2 linked regions of the Tautonia rosea genome follow. The main gene of each other region encodes a partner of the protein of the gene in region 2 in a complex. Links are inferred from orthologs where the notes say so. Each region holds a gene or a part of one and is shown on either strand. Other genes may lie near its edges.

Region 1 (3,667 bases), on a different replicon or contig from region 2:
ATCGTGTGGATGTTGTTGCAGTAGGTGACGACGGTTTCGGAGAAGCTGTCGTTGTACTGCAGGGCGACCTCGACCTCGACGGCGCGCTCGTCGTCGCGGCCGGTCAAAACGGCCGGCTCGTGCAAGGGGTTCTGAGCGCGGTTGAGGTGCGAGACGAACTCGGCCAGGCCGCCCTCGCTGTAGAACTCGTCCTGCTTCGGCTCGTCGCCCCGTTCGTCGGTCAGGCGAATGCGGACGCCGGGGTTGAGGAACGAGAGTTCTCGGAAGCGTTTTTCGAGGGTGTCGTAGTCGAACTCGATGTCGGGGAAGATCTCGGCATCGGGCAGGAACTGGATGCGGGTCCCGGTGCGCTTGGTGGCGCCGGTCGCCCGAATCGGCCCCTGGGCCTCGCCCCGATTGTACTCGTGCCGCCAGACCTTGCCGTCGCGGTGGACCTCGGCTTCAAGGTGTTCGCTCAAGGCGTTGACGACGGTGATGCCGACGCCGTGCAAACCGCCGGAGACCTTGTAGGTGGCGTGGTCGAACTTGCCGCCGGCGTGGGGCTTCGTCAGGACGATTTCGAGGGTGCTGACGCCGGGGTAGTTCGGGTGGTCCTTGACCGGGATGCCTCGGCCATCGTCGGCGATCGAGGCCGAGCCGTCGGCGTGGATCGTCACGTCGATGGCGCGACAGTGGCCGGCCATCGCCTCGTCGATCGAGTTATCGACGACCTCGTAGATCAGGTGGTGGAGCCCCCGGGTGGTGGTGTCACCAATGTACATGCCGGGGCGCTTGCGGATGGCCTCGATCCCTTCGAGGACCCGGATATTCTCCTCGGTGTAGCCGAGCGCCTGGGAGCCGTCGCCGTCCGGCCCCGGGGGAGTGGTCGGGGCCTCGGGAGTCTCGATCGAGCCGTCGGAGTTGAGGGCCATCACCAAACCTCAAAAAGGCGGAAAAGCAAGCAAGCAACAGGCAAGGCGGGGTTCAGGTCGGTGCGGTTCGGTCCGGTTCGAACGCGTCGTCGATCGCCGGGCGAACGAGCGCGGTCACGATTCGACGGGACCGACCCGGAAGCGGATGTCGAGGACCGGGGTCCCGGGAGCCTCGCGCCGCAAGGTGGCGAGGATGGACGGTTTGCGGAACGCGGCGAGTTCCTCCAGGAGCGTCGGGTGGGCGACCGTGACGCTCAGGACCCCGTGGCGGACGCTGCCGAGGCGGGTCCGGGCGACGAGGTCCGGTCCGACTGCCGATTCCCAGGCGGCCTCCAGCTCGCTCAGGGCCCGGGTCCGGGCGTATCCTCGGGCCGCGAACAGCGAGCCGAGCGTCTCGGAAAGGGGGGTCGGACCTCCACCTCCCTCGGGGCTGCCTCGATGTGTACGCTTTTTCATTGTAACGTCTCAAACCCGCATTTGGCAAGCGGATGGGGCACGCTCCGCCCGCCTCGTCCTTGGCCCCGCAGCACCGATCGTTAGCGGTCGCGGTTCAAGGGCATGACAACATAAGTATACTGGTCTTCGGTCTTGAACACGGCAGCGCTTTTGTGGTCGATCAGCTCGGCGGCGATCGGCTGCGAGGGGTCGAGGGTCTTGAGGGCTTCGATCAGGTAGGTGGCGTCGAAGGTGATGGCCACGTCCTTGCCGTCGTAGGTAATCGGCAGCTCGACATGCGACTCGCCGATGTCGGCCGTCTGGCTGGCGAGTTTGAGCAGGCCGTCGCCGAACTGGAAGTCGACGCCGCGGCTTTCCTTGCTGGTGACGATCGCCGCCTGCTCGACGGCCGAGAGCAAGGGGTCGACCTCGGTGAACGGAATCCGGCACTCGTAGCTGCTGGGCATGACGGCCTTGTAGTTCGGGAAGCGGCCCTCGACGAGTCGGCTGTAGATGACGGCGCGGCCGGTCCGGACGAGCACGGCCGTGCCGTCCTGCACGGCGATCCGGGCGGGCTCGTCGTCGTCGAGGTTGCGCTCAATGAGGCGAAGGGCCTTGACCGGGACGACCGGGGCCTGGTTCGGGGGTTCGGCGTTGCCTTCCGGCTCGCAGGGGATGATCTGGCGGGCCATCCGGCGGCCGTCGGTGCCGACCATCGTGATCGACTCCGGCCCCGGCTCCATCAAGACGCCGGCCAGGGCGTATCGGGTGCTGTCGGGGTCGGTGGCGAAGCTGGTGCGTCGGATGGCGCGTCGGAGATCGGCCGGGGAGATCCGGTAGCCGGTCTCGGCGTGGAAGTCGGGCGGGTCGGGAAAGAGGCTCGGGTCCTCGGCCGGGAGCTTGAACTCGGAGCGGTGGCCGCGGACGACCAGGGTTTCCCCCTCGACCTCAAGGGCCAGCTCGTCGTCTCCGGTACTGGCGCGGAGAATCTGCCCCATCTTCTGCAGGGGAAGGATCACCGAGCCGGGCTGATCGACCTTCACGCCCAGAACCTTCAAGCGGATGCCGACTTCCAGGTCGGTCGCCATCAGGGTTGACCCCTGGTTCGGCGAGGCGTCGAGCTTGAGGTTCTGAAGGATCGGCTTGGGACTCCGGGCCGGCACCACGCCGCCGACGGCCCCGAACGCGGCGAGCAACTGCTCGCGGTCGCACAGCAATTTCATGGAGACGCCCCGCCCTGGACTTCGGGTCCTTGCCCGGCCGCTTCCGCGCGACCCGGCTTCCCTTCTGGAATCTATCACCCCCCGACCCGTCGATGCGACCCTCGCCGCCGCGACGCGTTCGCTTGGCCCAGGAGGCAGTATTCCGAAGAACTCGATGATACCAAACAACTTAACCGGCCTCAAGGCGGGCTGACGGCCGGTCAAGGGCCAAGGGCGATGTCGTGGTACGGCTCTCCGGGGTGGTGCGGCGTGATCCGGATCGTGACCTTGCGGTCGAGCCGTTTGAGGAAGGCGAGCAAGGCGTCGGTCGAGAACCGGCTGAAATGGCCGTCGAGCAGGTGCTCGACCTCGCTCGGGGCAAGCTGAAGAAGCGAGCCGATCTCGGACGGCGACCGTCCCGATTCGGTCAGGATTTGCGTGACACAGGCCCCGAGCCTCGCGTGGGCGAACCGTTCCTCGGCGTTGTCGAAGCCGAGGTCGGCAAAGACGTTGCCGGAGCCTTCCTCGAAGGCGATCTCACGGGGATGATGCTTCGTGCTCATGGCGGGACAGCGAGGTTGTCTCGGCGTAGCGATGTTTGATTAGGTTGAAGCCGTGCAGCACCTCAATGCACTCGCCGAGGGAGATCGATGAAGATTCCTTGAGGTCTGTCGCAGGCAAATCAGAAGGGGTAGCTGGGGTCGTGTCGACCCCAGTCGGCCCGGATGGCGATCCTTCCAGTGACTGGGGTCGACACGACCCCAGCCACCCCCGAATGCGGGCTATTGGTGATCGGATTAGCCGACCCGAGGTTGCCGTTTGATTGCGGCTTCCAAGAAGTTCGCGAAGTGATCGAACGTCATGTCTGACGCTCCAGCCTCCTGGGTCGCATTAATGTATGCTATCCCGAATACTTGAGCAACTTCGAGCGTCTGGTTTTGGCTAATTGGGAAACTGAATTCGGGCAGGTCGGTTGAAGAATCAGGCTGCCCGGTAACAATAATGTTCGAGGCAGCGTCGTTTTCACGACGAAAGCCTGTCTTTCCTTTATAATTAAAGGAAGAAATAATTAATTTCATGGAGAAGCCCCGCCCTGGACTTCGGGTCCTTGCCCGGCCG
Region 2 (3,773 bases):
TCGAGGGATCGTGGAGACGCTCTCGGCAGAGATGAAGACGTTGAAAGCCTCATTGGGGGAGTAAACGGGAGGGAGGAGGACCGCCGATGTGGATCGAGCGATGGAAGCACTATCGCCAGAGGGTGTTCGCCGTCCTGGGCACGGCGTTGATCGTGGTCGGCGGGCTGGTCAAGTGGGTCGGGTTTGCGGAGGCAGGCCAAGGCTTGCTGGTTGTTCTTTCGGGGCTCGGGGGGTTGCTGGGCGTGCTGATCGTGGCCGATGTGACGGTTCATGCGCGGCTCGGGAAGGGCCAGGCCTGCATGAGTTGCGGCCATGTTCGCCCCCTCAGGTCGTTCCGATGGGCAGGCCCCTGTCCCAAGTGTGGTGAGCCTTGAGCGGGCGAGGGAGCGTTCCCGGTGCTGACGACGAACTGTTGTCGATCCTGTACGTAAGAATAGAAGAAATGGGCAGCGGCGCCCGGCTCTGACTTGCGAGTCTGGGGGTGTTGAGGCATAATGATTTCTTCTGCTCAACCCGACATGGAGCGGCACCACGGGCTCGCAATTTCTTGAGGGGGTCCGGGTGAGTCGGGGGGGACCCGAGCAATTGAGGCGCGTGAACCTGGTCAGGGCGGGAACGCAGCAGCCATAAGCGTGACCTCGATGTGCCCGGGAGCACCTCCCCGGCTCTCCCGGCCTCCTTCGGGACGAGTGTGGACCCGACGCCAACGCGATCCACGCACGGGGCAATGCCTTGCGGACGTGATCGAAGGGGGGATCGGATCGGGTTTGGAGTAATAAGACGACGCCCCCCGTCTGGGTTTCTTCGGCACGACGGAGCGCCTTATCCGTGGCACGGACCAAAGCCAGCGCCCCGGACCCTTCGACCGACTCTCCGAGCGTGGAAACGCTCTCCGCAAGCCCGAGGTGGGAGGGAGAGGCGTACACGGTCGTGGCGCGTCGCTACCGACCACAACGGTTCGAGGATGTGGTCGGGCAAGACCATGTCGTCCGGGCCTTGCGCAACGCGATCCGGATGGATCGAGTGGCCCAGGCGTATCTGTTCAGCGGGACCCGAGGGGTCGGGAAGACCTCGATGGCCCGGATCTTCGCCAAGGCCCTGAATTGCGAGCGGGGCGGGCCGACGGAAACCCCATGCAATGAATGCGACACCTGCCGGGCGATCGCCCTGGGGCAGGATGTGGACGTGATCGAGATCGACGGAGCAAGCAACAACGGCGTCGAGGCGGTGCGCGAACTTCGCCAGAACGCCGGCCTGCGGCCCAGCCGATCGCGGTTCAAGATTTACTATATTGACGAAGTACACATGCTTTCAACTAGTGCCTTCAACGCATTGTTGAAGACGCTGGAGGAGCCGCCGAGCCACGTTAAGTTCGTCTTTGCAACGACCGAGCCGAACAAGATTCCGATCACGGTGCTATCGCGCTGTCAGCGGTTTGACTTTGCCGGGATCGGGCCGGAGCAGATCGTTGATCAACTGGCGAGCATTTGTGAGCGCGAGGGGATCAAGGCGGATCGCGAAGCGCTGCACGTGGTTGCCCGCCGCGCGGCGGGTTCGATGCGGGATGCGCAGTCGTTGCTCGAACAGTTGCTCTCGTCGGGGGCCGAGCATCTGACGGCCGATCGGGTGCATGAGCTGCTGGGGATTGCCGGGGATGACCGAGTCTTGACCTTGCTCGATGCGCTGGCGGATCGATCGCCAGGCCGGGCGCTGGAGGTCCTCGATCAGGCGGTCAACGACGGCGTGCAGCCGACGGACGTCCTGAATGCGTCGATCGAGTTTTTGAGAGACGTGATGGTTGTCTCAGCCGGTGCTGAGGTGGCCCCTCTGGCGGCCCTGCCGGGTCAGCGGGAGCAACTGGAAGGCTTGGCCGGCCGCTGGACGCTCGACACGGTGATCGCCGCGCAGCAGATCTTGGCCGAGACGCGAGGGAGGCTCCGGGGAAGCCCGTTTCCGAGGCTTATGGTCGAGCTGGCCTTTTGCCGGGTCGCCCGTTTGGAGAACCTGACCGAGCTGAGCGAGGTGATTGCGAGGCTCTCGGGGCAGGAGGCCGGGGCGCCCCCTCCCGGACCGGATGGTGCTGTAAAAAAAAAGTCCGTTGAGCCGCTGAGCCAGGCAGCCCCCGCACCTCGGCCGTCAATGGCGTCGGTTTCGGCTCCAACACCGGCTCCGGAGGCTGAGGTTCCGCCGCATCTCGGCAATGGCAATGGCCACGGAACGGGTCAAGGGCGGGCCGAGGCGGTGATCGAGAGGCCCCCCCCTGCTCCCTTGGGACGAGATGAGCAGACGAGCAGGCCGTCGGCCTCGGTGTCCGAGGAGCAGGACGGTTCGGTGCTGCAGCGGGCGCGATCGGCCTGGCAATCACTGATTGATCGGGCCGAGGAGCTGAAGCTGCCGGCGCACTTCAAGCGGCTGGAGCCGTCGGAGGTTTCGGAATCGGGACTCGTGGTCGTGGCCGTGCCGGCGGCGTACAACTATCTGGCCGATCGTTGCAATGCGCCCGAGCTGCGATCGAAGATCGAAGGGCATCTGGCTGAGGCGCTTGGCCGGGGCGTCTCGGTGCGGTTCGATCGGGAAGCGTCGACAGCCCCGGAGCCGAGCGTCATTGAGCCGGGATCGTCGGCGCATCAGGCGGTACTGGAGGATGATCTGGCCCAGCAACTGGTCGCCCGGTTCGAAGCCCAGTTGCGTCGGGTCGAGGTGGAACCGGAACGCCGAGCCGGATCGGATGCCGACGCCTCGGCTGATTCCGAATCCGATCCCGGAGCCGAGGCAGACGACTGACGCGACGGCTCGGAGGCTCATGGAGCGACGCACCGGGTCGTCTCTTGTGTCCGCTTCCTGGCTTCTCTCAACGATTTCGCCATGAACTCAATGACCTGCGAGGGGGAGACACCATGTTCGGGAACCTTGGCAATCTTGCCGACCTGATGCGCAACGCCGGGAAGATCCGGGAGCAGATGGAACAGGCCGCCGAGCAGCTTGGCAATGTTCAGGTTGAGGGCTCGGCCGGTGGAGGAGCGGTCAAGGCAACCGTCAACGGCCGGATGGAGCTGGTGTCGGTACGCATCGACCCGAAGCTGACCACCGACGGCGATGTGGAGTTGCTCGAAGATCTGGTGACCGGAGCGGTGAACCAGGCCATGAATCGGGCTCGGGAAGAAGCCGCCAAGACGATGACCGGCGGCATGGGGCTGAACATGCCCGGCCTCGACTCGCTGTTCCCTGGAGGAGGCCGACCGTGAGCGCCGGCCGCTACGGAGGTCCGTCTCCGGTCGATCCGAGCGCCTCGGGAACGGTCGATCGGCTGGTCCAGGCACTCGGGAGGTTGCCGGGGATCGGGGCCAAAAGCGCCGAGCGGCTGGCTCACCATTTAATCCGATGTCCGGTTGAGGATGCCGTCGCGTTGGCCGAGGCCATTCGGGCGGCTCGCGATCAGATTCATCACTGCGCGCTCTGCGGGCACCTGACCGAGTCGGGACAGGAGCGCTGCACGATCTGCCGAGATCCGAGGCGAGACGAAGCCCTGGTTTGCGTGGTCGAACACTCTCGTGATTTGATGGCGCTGGAAAAAGCCGGAACCTACAATGGAAGGTATCACGTCTTGCACGGTCGATTGGCGCCGTTGCAAGGAGTGTTCGAAGATCAGTTGAATCTGGGTCGGCTGGAAGAACGGGTGCGCCAAGGAGGCATCCGAGAGGTGATTCTGGCCACTAACCCGACGCTCGAAGGAGACGCAACCGCCCGGCTGGTGGCCGATCGCCTCGGACCAT

Evidence for each region. The genes of interacting proteins can lie anywhere in the genome.
Region 1: the proteins of dnaX (region 2) and dnaN are in contact, whole or in part, in a cryo-EM structure (PDB 8GIZ), measured with the Escherichia coli proteins. The link is inferred for Tautonia rosea from one-to-one orthologs.

Annotation. Positions count from the first base shown.
Region 1 is NZ_JABBYO010000008.1:281,038-284,704, forward strand. The notes cover bases 509-3,399. They hold dnaN (DNA polymerase III subunit beta), read right to left. Parts: upstream 2,570-3,399; coding sequence 1,448-2,569; downstream 509-1,447. Other genes in these bases: gyrB (DNA topoisomerase (ATP-hydrolyzing) subunit B), read right to left, coding at 509-911; HG800_RS16160 (DUF721 domain-containing protein), read right to left, coding at 1,026-1,367; HG800_RS16170 (helix-turn-helix domain-containing protein), read right to left, coding at 2,770-3,111; HG800_RS16175 (hypothetical protein), read right to left, coding at 3,346-3,399. Also shown: more of gyrB, read right to left, coding at 1-508; more of HG800_RS16175, read right to left, coding at 3,400-3,627. UniProt on the Escherichia coli protein: Confers DNA tethering and processivity to DNA polymerases and other proteins. Acts as a clamp, forming a ring around DNA (a reaction catalyzed by the clamp-loading complex) which diffuses in an ATP-independent manner freely and bidirectionally along dsDNA.
Region 2 is NZ_JABBYO010000006.1:411,437-415,209, reverse strand. What follows is about bases 310-3,306. They hold dnaX (DNA polymerase III subunit gamma/tau), read left to right. Parts: upstream 310-828; coding sequence 829-2,784; downstream 2,785-3,306. Other genes in these bases: recR (recombination mediator RecR), read left to right, coding at 3,242-3,306; HG800_RS13330 (YbaB/EbfC family nucleoid-associated protein), read left to right, coding at 2,898-3,245; HG800_RS13345 (hypothetical protein), read left to right, coding at 310-374. In the rest of the region: HG800_RS13350 (YceH family protein), read left to right, coding at 1-64; more of HG800_RS13345, read left to right, coding at 87-309; more of recR, read left to right, coding at 3,307-3,773. UniProt on the Escherichia coli protein: Part of the beta sliding clamp loading complex, which hydrolyzes ATP to load the beta clamp onto primed DNA to form the DNA replication pre-initiation complex.